DNA from 2 places in the Lentzea miocenica genome. Region 2 is predicted to be linked to the other one. Evidence: riboswitches for the same ligand, from Rfam matches in the RefSeq annotation. Region 2 holds a riboswitch; the other holds the start of a gene.

Region 1 (7,725 bases), on a different contig from region 2:
CGGCGTGCTCTGTCTGTCCGTGATGGTCGTGGTGCTGGACAACACCGTGCTGAACGTGGCGATCCCGTCCATCTCGACGGGCTTGGACGCGAGCACCGCGGACATCCAGTGGATGATCAACGCGTATTCGCTGGCGCTGGCAGGTCTGCTGCTCACGACCGGTTCGCTCAGCGACAGGTTCGGCCGCAAGCGCGCACTTCTGGCCGGTCTCGCACTGTTCGGCGCCGGCAGCGCGGTCGCGGCCTACGCGGGTTCGTCCGAGGCGCTGATCGCGGCCCGCGGCTTCATGGGGATCGGTGCCGCGGTGCTCATGCCCGGCACGCTGGCCGTGCTGATGCAGTTGTTCGACGACGAGGAACGCCCCAAGGCCATCGGCATCTGGGCCGCCGTCACGAGTCTCGGCTTCGCGGCGGGACCGGTGATCGGTGGCGCGCTGATCAAGCACTTCTGGTGGGGCTCGGTGTTCCTGATCAACGTGCCGGTGGCGATCCTCGCGATCGCGGCCGTCGCGATGCTGGTGCCGGAGTCCAGGGACCCGACCGTGCGCAAGCCGGACGTGCTCGGCTCGATCCTGTCGATCATCGGCATGGTGTCGATCGTGTACGCGGTGATCGAGGTGCCGGAACACGGGTTCGGCTCGGCGGAGTTCGGCGTGCCGGTCGCGATCGGCCTGGTGACCATGACCGGATTCGCGTTGTGGGAGCGGCACACCGCCGATCCGATGCTCGATCTCGGGTTCTTCAAGAACCGCCGTTTCACCGGCGCGGTGGCGTCGGGTGTGCTGGCGGCGTTCGGCATGGCGGGCTCGCTCTTCCTGCTGACACAACACCTTCAGGGCGTGCTCGGCTACAGCCCGTTGGAGGCGGGTGTGCGCGTGGCGCCGATGGCGATCGCGTTGCTCGTCACCAGCAACACGTTGGGACAGCTCGTGATCAAGCTCGGCGCGGGCAGGGCGATGCTGCTCGGCATGACGATCGTCGCGGGCGGCGTGGCACTGCTGTCGATCGGCACCACCTACCCGCCGACGCTGGCCGGTCTGATCCTCATCGGCGTGGGTGTCGGTGTGTCCCAACCGGTCGCGGTCAACGCGCTGATGGGCTCGATCCCGCCGGAACGCGCCGGGATCGCGTCCGGGCTGTCGGGCACGCTGACGGAACTGGGTTCCTCGTTCGGCATCGCGGTGCTGGGCGCATTGCTGTCGGCGCGGTTCGTGGCCTCACTGCCGGACGGCGTTCCGGGGCGGTCACTGAGCGAGGCACTGCACAGCGGTGCGGACATCACGGTCGTGCGTGAGGCGTTCTCGAACGGCATGAGCGTGAGCCTCGTGATCGGTGCGATCGCCGTGTTCCTGGGAGGTGTTGTGGCCAGCGTGCTGTTGCGGCGTGCTTAGGATCGCTGCTGTGGACAGCGTGTGGTTCGGCAAGCCCAGGCCCAGCAGCGGGCAGCCCCTCGGCCTGAGCCGGGAGGCCATCGTCCGCAAGGCGATGGAAGTGCTGGACGAGCACGGCATGCAGAAGCTGTCCATGCGCAAGCTGGCCGCGGAACTGGGCGCGGCACCGATGTCGCTGTACTGGCACGTGCCCACGAAGGACGCGTTGATCGAGCTCTGCCTGGACGAGGTCTACGGCGAGTTCGACCTGCCGGGCCCCGACGACGACTGGGAGACCGCGGTGCGCGGGATGATGCACTCGTTGCGTCATCTCGCGCTCAAGCACCCGTGGTGGGTTCGGGGTATCGGTGAGTTCAACAGCATCGGCCCGAACGCGGTGGCGATGGCCGACTCGATGTTCGAACCCATGCTGCGGGCAGGCCTGTCGATGGCCGCGGCGGCGCAGTCGATCTCGACGATCTCCAGCTTCGTCGTCGGGTACGCGATCGCCGAGGTGAACTTCATCAGCCGGGGCGGGATGGACTCCCCGCCGCCGGACCTGGCGAAGATCGCGGACCTGTACCGGGAGAAGCACCCCCACTACGTCGCGATGCTGGGCGAGCAGGAGATCTGGTCGCTGGAAGGGCAGTTCGAGTTCGGGCTGAACTGCGTGATCGACGGCATCAAAGCCCGCGTCGTGGCGCTGAGATAGGCGAAACCCCCGCAGCGATGATCGCGTGCGGGGGCCTCATTCATTCAGTTGGTCCTAGATCACGGACTCCAGCGGCGTGTGCACGAGGCCGGTCGCCTCGGCCACCGGGCCGTTGGTCAGCTGGCCGGCGTGGGCGTTGAGGCCCAGGGCCAGCGAACGGTCGTCCTTCAGCGCCTGCGACCAGCCCTTGTCGGCCAGCGCGACGGCGTAGGGCAGCGTCACGTTGGTCAGCGCGTAGGTCGAGGTGCGCGGGACGGCGCCCGGCATGTTCGCCACGCAGTAGAAGACCGAGTTGTGGACCTCGTAGGTCGGCTCGGCGTGCGTGGTGGGACGCGAGTCCTCGAAGCAGCCGCCCTGGTCGATCGCGATGTCGACGAGCACCGAGCCCGGCTTCATCTCGGAGACCAGGGAGTTGGAGACCAGCTTCGGGGCCGCGGCACCGGGGACGAGCACGGCACCGATGACCAGGTCGGCCTCGCGGACGGCCTGCTCGATGGCGAACGAGTTCGAGGCCAGCGTGCGCAGGCGGCCCTGGAACTGGGCGTCGATCTGGCGCAGGCGGTCGACGTTGGTGTCGAGGATCTGCACGTCCGCGCCCATGCCGACGGCGATCGTCGCGGCGTTGACGCCCGCCACGCCGCCGCCGATCACGACCACGCGGGCCGGGGCGACGCCGGGGACGCCGCCGGGCAGCACGCCACGGCCGCCGGAGGGCTTCATCAGCGAGAACGCGCCGACCTGCGGGGCCAGCCGGCCCGCGACCTCGGACATCGGGGCGAGCAGCGGCAGCGAACGGTTCGGGAGCTGCACGGTCTCGTAGGCGATGGCCGTGGTGCCGGAGGCCAGCAGGGCCTCGGTCAGCGGCTTGTCGGCGGCGAGGTGCAGGTACGTGAAGAGGGTCTGGCCGGCGCGCAGGCGGGGGTACTCCGACGCGATGGGCTCCTTGACCTTGAGGACCATGTCGCCCTCGGCCCAGACGTCGTCGGCGGTCGCGAGGATCTTGGCGCCCGCGGCGAGGTACTCCTCGTCGGTGATGGCGGAACCGAGTCCTGCGCCCTGCTCGACGAAGACGTCGTGGCCGCGACTGGTCAGTTCGTGGGCACCGGCAGGGGTGAGAGCGACGCGGTACTCGTGGTTCTTGATCTCGCGGGGAACTGCGATCCGCACGATGACTCCTCCGTTCGGTGGCCGACATCTCACAATGTGGGGCACCCCGAAGGTCATGTCACCGTGCGGATCGCACTATCCGGTCACTGTCCGGTTGTTCTGTCAGGACAAAGCCACCTTGAAGACCCATGCGTGCCGGCCAACGCCCGCAGGCACGTCGACCACCAGTTTTCCACTCGATCGGGTCCATTTCAGGGGCCTGTCATGACCTAGCAACGTGATCTTGTCGCCGTCCTTGAGCGGCACTGGAGCGTCGACCACCAGCTGTGACCCCGGCTGGACCAACGAGGTGATGTAGAACGCCTCGTTGGGCTTCACCGTGAACCGCAGCGAACCCAGCTGGGCCATCCGCGACCAGTACGTCGTGCCGTAGATCGACTCGCCGTTGGTCTTCAACCAGGCGCCCGTCTCACGCAGGCGCTGCCGCATGATCTCCGGGATCGAGCCGTCCGCCCGCGGGCCGATGTCGAGCAGGAAGTTGCCGTTCTTGGACGTCGTGTCGACCAGCGTGTCGATCACCTCGTCGGCGGTCATGTACATCGAGTCCGGCGTCGCCCGGTTCCACCCGTACGAACGCGGGTCGAGGCCGCGCGAGGCCTCCCACTTCTTCACCACGGTGTTCGGGTACGTCGCGTACTCCGGCGTCGTGTAGTCGTGGGTCGGGATGCCGCACCTGTCGTCGACCGTCACGTCCTTCGGGACGGCCCGGTTCTTGGCCTTGTTGAAGTAGTCGGCCAGCACCCGCCGCGAGTCGTTCGCGCCGCCGATGTCGCACCAGATGACGTCCGGGTCGTACCCGTCGACCAGTTCGGTCATCTGCGGCGCCTGGTAGTCGCGCACGAAGTCCCGTCCGGACTGGTAGCCGGTGTAGGGCTCGGCGGCGCCCGTGTACGGGTTGCGAGGTCCGTGACCCGACCACGGGTTGTCCGGGTTGAACCACTCCGGCATCGAGAAGTAGAGCCCGTTCTTGAGCCCCGGCGTGTACTTCCGCGACGCGTCGAACAGCTCCTTGACCAGGTCGCGCTTCGGTCCCAGATCGACGGAGTCGCGGCCGGACACCTTCGAGTCCCACAGCGCGAAACCCTCGTGGTGCTTCGAGGTCAGCACGTAGTACTTGGCACCGGCCTCCTCGAAGAGCTTCACCCAGTCCTTCGGGTCGAACTTCGAGGCCGTGAACTGCGGGATGAACTGGTCGTATGAGAAGTCCTTCCCGAACATCGCCGCGTGGTACGGGTGCACGGCGTTGTCCGGGTTCTGCATCCACTGCCAGTACCACTCCGCGTACTGCTCGCCCGGTGGCGACCACGCGGGCACCGAGTAGAGGCCCCAGTGGATGAAGATGCCGAACTTGGCGTCGTCGAACCAGTACGGCGACTCGTGCGTGCCCAACGAGGCGTCGGTCGCCTGGTAGTCCGCCACACCCAGCGAGAACTTGGCGTTCTGCGAGGCCGAGACGCGTCCGGACGTCGCGATGACCTTCCCGTCGAACGTGCCGGTCCGGTAGGCGTGGATCCCGATCCGCACCCGCGCCTCCTCGCCCGGTGCCAGCCGGCGCACGAGAGCCGGTTGCAACGTCACGACACCGAGCCCCTCCGCGCGCACCGAGACGTTCGAAACCCACTGGTCACCGAGGTTCACGACGGTGGCCTCGATCGTCTGGCCACCCAGCCGCGGCAGCTTTGGCGTGCTGCGCGCGGACCGGACCGCGAGCACCGCGCCCTTGCCGGCCGGTTGGAGGGACAGCGCGAACACGTGCAGCGAGGACTTGCCCTCCACGGCCGGGTTCGTCACCGGCAGCGTGATGCCGACGGCCTCCTTCTGGGGATCTGCCCAGAGCTGGGCGGTCCCGATCGACACGGGATGCTGGTCGGTGCCACCGGGGGAGTACCGGAACGGCGCGGAGATCGGACCACTGCCCGAGTACCAGTCAGGTCCGCTGATCGAACCGGTCGTCGTGGACCCGTCCGCGTAGTGCATGGTCGCGGTTCCGCCCGCCGCACCGTACGAGGACGCCACCAGGAAGTGCGCGGTCAGATAACGGCCGCGCGGAAGCTCGATCCGCTGCCCGAGGGCCACGGCGTTGTTCTTGGCCTGTGAATTACCCGGGAAGAGGTACGGCACGCCGTCGGCCGTGACCTGCCCGGACGGCAGTGCCTCCGCCGGGAAGGCATAGCCGGAACCGTCGAAGTCGCCGGTCCGGTCCGACGCGGTGTCGATGCCGTCGTTGTCGAAGAGGTGGCCGATGGGGACTGTGACAGGAGCTGGTGCCTCGGCCGCGGTGGCAGCGGGAACAGGGGTGAGCACCAGTGAGGCGAGCAAGGCGACGATGAACGGTTTCCGCATGAGACCTCCGATGTCTGCCTCACCTCACCCTGGCAGCGCTCTCACCGATGTCAACCATCTCGCGTTGACACTTGGCGGTGGCCGCACATAGCGTTCGCGGTCGAGAACTGAAGACCGGCCGTGGTGCGCAGTGTTGATCACTGGGCACCGGAACCCGAGTGGGAGAGACCTCGACCGATCAGGTCGGGGCGCCGAAGGGGCAAGCTCCCGCACACTCTCAGGCAGCGAGACCGCTCGGGGTAGGCAACTCTGCACGGCGGAGGGGGACGCATGTTTCCTGACCCGTCACAGCCAGAGGAGTCGCCGTGGAGTTCCCCGAGAACCTGCTCTACACCGTCGAGCACGAGTGGGTCGACTGGACGCCGGGCACCCAGGACCCCCTGACCTGCGGAATCACCGAATACGCCGCCGACGCGCTCGGCGACATCGTCTTCGTCCAGCTGCCTGAGGTCGGTGCCAAGGTCGTCACCAACGCGGTCTGCGGCGAGCTGGAGTCCACGAAGTCAGTCAGCGACCTGTTCTCGCCCGTCACCGGTGAGGTGATCGAGGTCAACAGCGCTGTCGTCGACGACCCGGCGATCGTCAACAACGACCCGTACGGCGCCGGCTGGCTGTTCCGGGTTCGCGTCGAGTCGGCGGAGAACCTCCTCACGGCGGCCAAGTACGCCGAACTCACCAACATCTGACTGACCGCCCCACCACCACGAAGGACTGATCAGTGGCGATCAGCGTTTTCGACCTTTTCTCCGTCGGCATCGGACCGTCCAGCTCCCACACGGTCGGACCGATGCGCGCCGCGGCGATGTTCGTCGAGAAGCTCGGCGAACGAGTGTCCGAAGTGGACCGGGTGCGCGTCGAGCTGTTCGGCTCGCTCGGTGCGACCGGCCACGGCCACGGCAGCCCGAAGGCCGTGTTCCTCGGCCTCGAAGGCAACCATCCGGAAGAAGTCGACCCGACGGTCGCGGCCGTCAGGGTCGAGGAGATCGTCGCGAGCGGCCGGCTCCGGCTCGGCGGCGCGCACGAGATCGGTTTCGTGCACGACCGCGATCTCGTCATGCACCGCCGAAAGTCGCTTCCGTTGCACCCCAACGGAATGAGCTTCGAGGCGTTCCACGGCGACGAGTCGGTCGAGCGCGCCGTCTACTACTCGATCGGCGGCGGTTTCGTCGTCGACGAGAACGCCTCGGGCACCGACCGGATCAAACCGGACTCGACGCCGTTGCCGCACCCGTTCCTGACCGGCGACCAGCTCCTCGCGCGGTGCCGCGAAACTGGCATGTCGATCAGCGAGATCATGATGGCCAACGAGCTGTCGTGGCGGACTGAGGACGAGGTGCGCCAAGGACTTCTGCACATCTGGCACGTCATGCAGGAGTGCGTCGAACGCGGCTGCAACGAGCACGGCGTCCTGCCCGGCGGCCTGAAGGTCCGCCGCCGCGCCGCCGAGATGCGCAAAACGCTGGAGCGGGAGCACTTCGTCACCGACCCGCTGCGGGTCATGGACTGGGTCACGCTCTTCGCGTTGGCGGTCAACGAGGAGAACGCGGCAGGCGGCCGTGTCGTCACCGCGCCGACCAACGGCGCGGCCGGCATCGTGCCCGCGGTGCTGCACTACTACACGAAGTTCGTGCCGGGAGCCTCCGACGACGGCGTGGTCCGGTTCCTGCTCACGGCGGGCGCGATCGGCGTGCTGTTCAAGGAGAACGCCTCGATCTCCGGCGCCGAGGTCGGCTGTCAGGGCGAGGTCGGCTCGGCCTGTTCGATGGCCGCCGGCGGGCTCGCCGAAGTCCTCGGCGGCACCCCCGAACAGGTCGAGAACGCCGCCGAGATCGCGATGGAGCACAACCTCGGCCTGACGTGCGACCCGATCGGCGGCCTGGTGCAGATCCCGTGCATCGAACGCAACGCCGTCGCGTCGATCAAGGCGATCACCGCCGTGCGGATGGCGTTGCGCGGCGACGGTTCGCACTTCGTGTCGCTCGACAAGGTCATCAAGACCATGCGGGACACCGGCAAGGACATGTCGGTGAAGTACAAGGAGACCGCACGTGGCGGTCTCGCCGTGAACGTCATCGAGTGCTGAACGCCGTGAGGAGGTCTAGCGGGCGTCGTACGCCTGCTGGGCCGCCAGCAC
Region 2 (7,725 bases):
CCATGGCCGACTGGCTGTCCTGTGTGGCCAGTCGGCAGCAGCGTCTCCGATCACGCGCTCCCTAGCGTTGAGCGCATGAAGTGCACACCCTCCAAGCAGGTCGTGAAGGTGCTGGCGGCCGCGGTGAAGCGAGCGTCCCGGCTGGAGTTCGGCTTCGTCGGCACCGAGAACCTGCTGATCGCCCTGGCGGACACGATCGGCCCCGGCCGCAGGCTGGGCGTGAAGTCGGTGCGGGCACAGGCGATGGCGCGGGGTGTCGACAACTGGGCCGGTGACGACGGCGGGTCCGGCGACCCCGGTCCGGACGTGACCGCGTTGATGCGCGCGGCCCACGACCACGTCCTCGTCGAGCCCGCGCTGCCGGCGAGTCGTGCGCTGGACGGGTGTCTGCGCGCGGCGATCGCCGCGGCCGGCGACGGTGTGCTGACCACGACCCACCTCTCGGTGGCGTTGCTGTCGCTCGAGTCCGGACGGGCCGCTGACCTGTTCACCGTCCTGCGCGTGGACGTCGACGCCACGACCGCGGCCGTGCGGAAGGCCGCGCAACCGGAAGAGGCTCCAGCCGTGTATCTGCTGCGCCGGGCCGGCGCGTTGGAGGGTGACTCCGGTGGCGGCTACGTGCGGTGGCTGATCCGGTTCGTCGCCCGCGGCCAGGGCCTGGGCGGACCGGTGCTGACCGTGGTGCGGAACGAGGCGACGAGGCTCGCTGTGGCAGCCGGACGCCAGGAAGCAACGGCCGCCGACCTCGTGGCGGCGGTGCTGACGGTCGACCACCAGCTGACGGTCGCCGGGCGGCGGTTGCGGCCGGAGTTCGAGTCCGGTGGGGCGGCGGCGCTGCGTGCGGCGGGAGTGGATCCGGCCACGTTGCCGGCCGCGACCGGTGCCGGGGTCGAGAGGTTCGTCGAGGGCGCGAAGCTCGTCGCGGCCCAGCGCGGGGACGAGGTGGTGAGCACCTCGCACCTGCTGGTGGCGGTGCGCGAGGACCTGCTCGACCCGGTCGGCAGGGTGCTGCGCGGTCTCGCTGTTGAGACGTAGGTCGCGTCCTTGGGGACTAGCTGGGCTGCCTGCGGGTATTCTTCACGGGTAGTCGCTGAACTCAGGCGGGAGAGTCCGGGCTTCGAGCCCGGCGCCGAAGGAGCAAGTCCCTCCCCGGGAACCTCTCAGGCATCCAGGACCGCATGAGCTAGACGCCTCTGGAAAGTGGACCGCCGAAGAGTTTTCGGGGGTCCCGCCGACGGTGAAAGCCCCGCGTCACAACGGGGTGAACCTCTCAGGCGCCCGTCACGGGTACGGACAGAGCGGGGAGGGCACAGGACACGTGTGCCCGCAGCCACCCGGAGGCGTTTGATGACGCAGGACCGCATTCCGCTCGCCGCTCTCGAGCACGGCACCCCGTTCGCCGACCGCCACGTCGGTCCGCGCCCCGCCGAACTGGCGCGCATCCTCGACGTCATCGGCGTCGGATCGCTGGAGGAGCTGGCGCAGCGCGCGGTGCCTTCGTCGATCCACGAGCGCGACCTCGTGCTCGACCTGCCGGCCCCGGCCACCGAGACCGAGGCGCTGGCCGAGCTGCGTGAGCTCGCGTCGCAGAACCGCCCGATGACGCAGATGATCGGCCTCGGCTACTACGACACCGTCACGCCGGGCGTCATCCTGCGCAACGTGCTGGAGTCGCCCGCCTGGTACACCGCGTACACGCCGTACCAGCCCGAGATCTCGCAGGGCCGGCTCGAGGCGCTGCTGAACTTCCAGACCATGGTCGGCGACCTGACCGGCCTGCCGGTCGCGAACGCGTCCATGCTGGACGAGTCGACCGCCGCCGCCGAGGCCATGACCCTGGTGCGCCGCGCCGGTCGCTCGAAGTCGAACAAGTTCGTCGTCGACGCCGACACGCTGCCGCAGACGCTGGCCGTCATCGAGACGCGCGCCGAGCCGCTGGGCATCGAGATCGTCGTCGCCGACCTGTCGCAGGGCATCGAGGGCCTCGGCCTGGGCGGCGACTTCTACGGCGTGCTGCTGTCGTACCCCGGTGCGTCCGGTGTGGTGCGCGACCAGGCCGCGCTGATCGAGGAGATCCACGCGGCGGGCGCGCAGGCCGTCGTCGTCGCGGACCTGCTGGCGCTGACGCTGCTGCGCGCGCCGGGCGAGATCGGCGCGGACGTCGTGGTCGGCACCACGCAGCGCTTCGGTGTGCCGATCGGCTTCGGCGGCCCGCACGCCGGGTACATGGCCGTCCGGTCCGGACTGGAGCGCCAGCTGCCCGGCCGACTGGTCGGCGTCTCCGTCGACTCCGACGGCTCGCTGGCCTACCGCTTGGCGTTGCAGACGCGTGAGCAGCACATCCGCCGTGAGAAGGCCACGTCGAACATCTGCACCGCACAGGTGCTGCTCGCCGTGATCGCCTCCATGTACGCGGTCTACCACGGTCCTGAGGGCCTGCGGTCGATCGCGACCCGCGTGCACCGACTGGCCACCGTGCTCGCCACGGGCCTGTGCGAGGCCGGTCTCGACGTCGTGCACGGCGAGTTCTTCGACACCGTCCAGGTGCGCGTCGAGGGCCAGGCCGCGGCGGTCGTCGCCAAGGCGCGCGAGGCCGGCATCAACCTGCGTCAGGTCGACGCCGACGTCGTGGCGATCGCCTGCGACGAGAAGACCACGCGCGCGCACCTCGTCGCCGTGTGGGAAGCCTTCGGTGTCACCGGGTCCGATGTGGACGCGATCGACGCCGACACCGCGGACGGCATCCCGGCCGACCTGCGCCGCACCTCCGACTACCTGACCCACCCGGTGTTCCACGCGCACCGCTCCGAGACCGCGCTGCTGCGGTACCTGCGTGCGTTGTCGGACAAGGACGTCGCGCTCGACCGCAGCATGATCCCGCTCGGTTCCTGCACGATGAAGCTGAACGCCACCGCGGAGATGGAGTCCATCACCTGGCCGGAGTTCTCGACGCTGCACCCGTTCGCGCCCGTCGAGGACGCCAAGGGTCTGCTGAAGATCGTCTCCGACCTGGAGGCGTGGCTCGCCGAGGTCACCGGCTACGACGCGGTGTCGTTGCAGCCCAACGCCGGTTCGCAGGGCGAGTTCGCCGGTCTGCTGGCGATCCGCGCGTACCACCGCGCGAACGGCAACGCCGACCGTGACGTCTGCCTGATCCCGTCGTCCGCCCACGGCACCAACGCCGCTTCCGCCGTCATGGCGGGCATGCGCGTCGTCGTCGTGAAGTGCGACGACAAGGGCAACATCGACATGGGTCACCTGCGCGAGACCGTCGCGGAGCACGCCGACGACCTCGCCGCGATCATGATCACCTACCCGTCGACCCACGGCGTGTACGAGGACACCGTCAGCGAGGTCTGCGGCCTGGTCCACGACGCGGGCGGCCAGGTGTACGTCGACGGCGCGAACCTCAACGCCCTGATCGGCCTGGCGCGCTACGGCAAGTTCGGTTCGGACGTCTCGCACCTGAACCTGCACAAGACGTTCTGCATCCCGCACGGCGGCGGTGGCCCCGGCGTCGGCCCGATCGGCGTCCGCTCGCACCTCGCGCCGTTCCTGCCGAACCACCCGCTGCAGCCCACCGCGGGCCCGGCGACCGGCGTCGGCCCGATCTCCGCCGCCCCGTGGGGTTCCGCGTCGATCCTGCCGATCTCGTGGGCCTACGTGCGCATGATGGGCGGCGACGGCCTGCGCCGCGCCACCCTGACCGCCGTGGCCGCCGCGAACTACGTCGCGCGCCGGCTGGACGAGCACTACCCGGTCCTCTACACCGGCGAGGGCGGCTTCGTGGCCCACGAGTGCATCCTCGACCTGCGCCCGATCACCAAGGCCACCGGCGTGACGGTGGACGACGTCGCCAAGCGCCTCGCCGACTACGGCCTGCACGCCCCGACGATGTCGTTCCCGGTCGCCGGCACCCTGATGGTCGAGCCGACCGAGTCCGAGGACCTGGCCGAGATCGACAGGTTCATCGACGCCATGATCGCCATCAAGCACGAGATCGACCGCGTTGGCTCCGGCGAGTGGACCGCGGAGGACAACCCGCTGCGCAACGCCCCGCACACCGCGGCCTGCGTGACCGTCGGCGAGTGGAACCACCCGTACACCCGCGAGGAGGCCGTCTACCCGGCCGGTACCGGTGCTCCGAAGATCTGGCCGCCGGTCCGCCGCATCGACGGCGCGAAGGGCGACCGCAACCTGGTCTGCTCCTGCCCGCCGCTCTCCGCGTACGGCAGCTGATCTAGGTAGAAAGGAAACGGGCGCACTCGGGGGTGCGCCCGTTTCTCATACCGCCGAAGGACAGGCGTCGTCGCCGCAGTTCTCGTCGACGCCGATGCCCGGCTTGTTCAGGTCGTGCTCGAACGCGTAGTGGAAGCACTCGGGGTGCATCCGCTCGAACAGCTCGAAGTCTTCCTGGTCCAGCTCGACGGTCTCGCCGCACCGCTGACACGTTTGTTCTTCTGACACGGGCAAATGGTCTCACCCGCGCCGTGCGAACAGGATCGCCCCGTCCGTGCCCAGCAACCACTGCGCCTCGACGGTGAACCCCGCCTCGCTCAGCCACCCGGCCACCCGCTCCGGCTGCCGCAGGTGAACGTGCACCCGCATCGGATGCCCGCCGTACCCCTGCTCCTTCAGCCGCGTCTCGTCGCCGGCGTGGAAGCCGATCATCAGCAACCCGTTGGGGCGCAACGCTTCCCGGAAGTGCTTGAAGACGGTGGGCACCTCGTCGTCCGGGATGTGGATCAACGACCAGAACGCGACGATCCCGGCCACCGCGTCGCCGAGCGGTTCGGTCATCGACCCGACCTCGAACCGCAGCCCCGGATGCTCGCGCCGGGCCAGTTCGATCATGCCCGGCGAGAGGTCCACTCCGAACACGTCCGCACCGAGCGCGTGCAGGTGCGCGGTGACCAGACCGGGACCACAGCCGACGTCCGCCACCGGCCCGTCCACCTCTTCGGCGAACAACCTGAGCGCGGCCCGCACGTGCGGCAGCCCGTTCAGCAGTTCACGCGTGTGCTCGGCATAGCTGACCGCGACCGTGTCGTACGAGTCGCGAGTGTCGGTGAGCCAATCACTCACTGAACGGCTCCGGCCGGTGCCGTCCGAACAACGCCAGCGCGGCGATCCAGACGTCCGGATCGCCGTCCCAGTCCAGCGCCTTGATCTGGTCCGCGGACCGCCGCCCGCCGATCGCCCGCATCAGCTCGAACGACGTCGTCCGCAACGTCCCGGCGGGATCCCCGTGCCCCAGCACCCGGTCGCCGTGCTCCAGCGTGATCCGCAGCGCCGGCACCTCGTTGTCCCGCATCCGCTGATCCAGCTGCTGCAACGGTTTCGTGAGCGCCGCCCGCACTGCCACGCCGTCCCGGTCGCCCGGAACCCCCAGCGCCGCGCGGAGATCGTGCTCGTGCGCCACCACCTCGGAGATCAGCACGGACCCCATGGGAGTGTCGAACAACGGCTCGGCGAGCTCCCGGTTCGCCTCCCACTCGGCGAAGGCGTCGGCCAGCGAGTTGTCCTTGCGGTCACGCACCTGCCGTTCGCCCCACTCGCCGGACTCGACACCGTCGAACCGGCGGTCCACGAAGTCACGCAGACCGCCGGCGAGGTGCGCCACCACGTCCTTGACGGACCAGCCGGGCGTCGCCGCGACCGGCGTCTGCGGATCCTGGCCCTCGACCAGCGAGGTGATCCGTTGCTTTGCCGCGTCGTAGATGGGGGCGTTGGTCATGTTCAGACCTCGTACTCCAGGGTGTAGGTGCCGCTGCCATCCTCCGCCCACTCGATCGTCGCCGCACCTCGCGCCCCGGTGTAGGCGCCGGTGCCGTCCAGGATCTCGATCGTGCCCTCGACAGCGGTGCGGTAGGCACCGACGTGCCGCAGCACCAGCGTGCCGTTGTCCGCGGTGATCTTCTCGAGCGCGGTCGTCCACGCCACGTCGTCGCCGTAGGACATGAGGTACCGGCAGTTCCCGATCCCGGTGACGTCACCCGTGTAGGCGAACTGGACGTGCGCCTCGGTCAGCTTGCGGCCCTCGACCTCCTTGTAGGGGCGGCCGTCCCAGGTGTTCTCGTCCCAGCTCTTCACTTCGATGGTTCCGGTTGCCTTCATGCGGACCACTCTGCTGGCAATTCCTGACAGTTCGTGTCAGGTTTGGCGAATGAAGTCCAGCCGGCTCATCCAGGTCCTCCTGCTCCTCCAGTCGCGGGGCCGGATGACGGCGGACGAGCTGGCAGAGGAGCTGGAGGTCTCGCCGCGCACGATCTACCGCGACATCGAGTCGCTGGGAGCCGCCGGCATCCCCGTCTACGCCGACCGCGGCCCCACCGGCGGCTACCAGCTGATCGACGGCTACCGCACCCGGCTGACCGGCCTGACCAGCGCGGAAGCCCAGTCGTTGTTCCTGGCCGGCCTTCCTGGACCCGCGGAGGAACTGGGTCTGAAGGAGGTCGCCGCCGCGGCCCAGCTCAAGCTGCTGGCCGCGCTCCCGACCGAGCTGCGGACGCGAGCCGAGCAGATCCGGCAGCGCTTCCACCTCGACACCCCGACGTGGTTCCGCGGCGACGACCCCACCGAGCACCTCGCCACCATCGCCGACGCCGTCTGGGAACAGCGCCGCGTGCGGATGACCTACCAGCGCTGGGGCAACCAGACCGTCGAACGCGAGGTCGACCCGTACGGCCTCGTGCTCAAGGCGGGCACCTGGTACTTCGTCGGCAGCGGCCGCACCTACCGCGTGTCGCGCGTGCTGGCCCTCGAAGCCCTCCCGGACACCTTCGAACGACCCCGCGACTTCGACCTCGCGCGGTACTGGGCCGAGTGGTCCGAGCAGTTCGAGGCCCGCATGTACGGCGAGCGCATCACCGTCCGGATGACGCGAGCGGGCCTCGGCAAGACCCAGTACCTGCTCAGCGGATACCAGGCACGCGTGGTCAGGGAGGCCGCGCCGCAACCGGGGGACGAGTTCGGTTTCCCGACCGAATCGACCCGGCACGCCGTCGCTGACCTGCTCAAATTCGGTGCGGACGTGGAGGTGCTCGCCCCGGCCGAACTGAGACGCGAACTGATCGACACGATCAAGGCGATGCAGGACGTCTACAACGATGCGAAGCTACCCGCATGGTTCCGCTGATCTCTTTGAACAACGGAGTTCGGATACCGCAACTCGGCTTCGGCGTCTTCCAGGTGCCGGAGGAGCAGGTGGCCGGAGCGGTCACGACCGCGATCGAAGCCGGCTACCGCAGCATCGACACCGCTGCCGCCTACCACAACGAGTCCGGCGTCGGCGACGCGATCGCCGGCGTCCCCGACCTGTTCGTCACGACCAAGCTGTGGAACGCCGACCAGGGCTACGACCCGACGCTGCGCGCGTTCGACGAGAGCATGCGGCGCCTGCGCCGGGACGTGCTCGACCTGTACCTCATCCACTGGCCCGTCCCGTCCCGCGACCTGTACGCGGACACCTGGCGCGCCCTGGAGCGGCTCTACGCCGACGGCCGCGTCCGCGCGATCGGCGTCTCCAACTTCCACACGCGACACCTGCAGCGCCTGCTCGACGAGTTCCCGACGGTCCCCGCGGTGAACCAGATCGAGCTGCATCCGTTGCTGCAGCAGGAAGAGATGCGCAAGGTCCACAGTGCACACCGCATCGTCACCGAGGCGTGGTCACCGCTGGCCCAGGGCGCACTGCTGCGTGAGCCCGACCTCACCGGCCTGGCC

The links. Region 2 has a riboswitch for glycine ahead of gcvP (aminomethyl-transferring glycine dehydrogenase). Riboswitches for the same ligand answer to the same signal wherever they lie in the genome.
Region 1: another riboswitch for glycine. It lies ahead of gcvH (glycine cleavage system protein GcvH); the one in region 2 lies ahead of gcvP (aminomethyl-transferring glycine dehydrogenase).

What each region holds. Positions count from the first base shown of each region.
Region 1 is NZ_JAXAVW010000009.1:234,524-242,248, reverse strand. It holds gene SK803_RS13495 (MFS transporter) at 1-1,390, shown strand, start outside; gene SK803_RS13490 (TetR/AcrR family transcriptional regulator) at 1,401-2,081, shown strand; gene ald (alanine dehydrogenase) at 2,136-3,248, opposite strand; gene SK803_RS13480 (alpha-L-fucosidase) at 3,351-5,591, opposite strand; glycine riboswitch at 5,741-5,834, shown strand; gene gcvH (glycine cleavage system protein GcvH) at 5,897-6,277, shown strand; gene SK803_RS13470 (L-serine ammonia-lyase) at 6,310-7,674, shown strand; gene SK803_RS13465 (winged helix-turn-helix transcriptional regulator) at 7,690-7,725, opposite strand, start outside.
Region 2 is NZ_JAXAVW010000058.1:14,979-22,703, reverse strand. It holds gene SK803_RS43940 (Clp protease N-terminal domain-containing protein) at 76-1,035, shown strand; glycine riboswitch at 1,092-1,187, shown strand; gene gcvP (aminomethyl-transferring glycine dehydrogenase) at 1,348-4,239, shown strand; gene SK803_RS43930 (hypothetical protein) at 4,285-4,467, opposite strand; gene SK803_RS43925 (class I SAM-dependent DNA methyltransferase) at 4,480-5,085, opposite strand; gene SK803_RS43920 (maleylpyruvate isomerase family mycothiol-dependent enzyme) at 5,078-5,737, opposite strand; gene SK803_RS43915 (DUF3224 domain-containing protein) at 5,740-6,117, opposite strand; gene SK803_RS43910 (helix-turn-helix transcriptional regulator) at 6,167-7,138, shown strand; gene SK803_RS43905 (aldo/keto reductase) at 7,126-7,725, shown strand, end outside.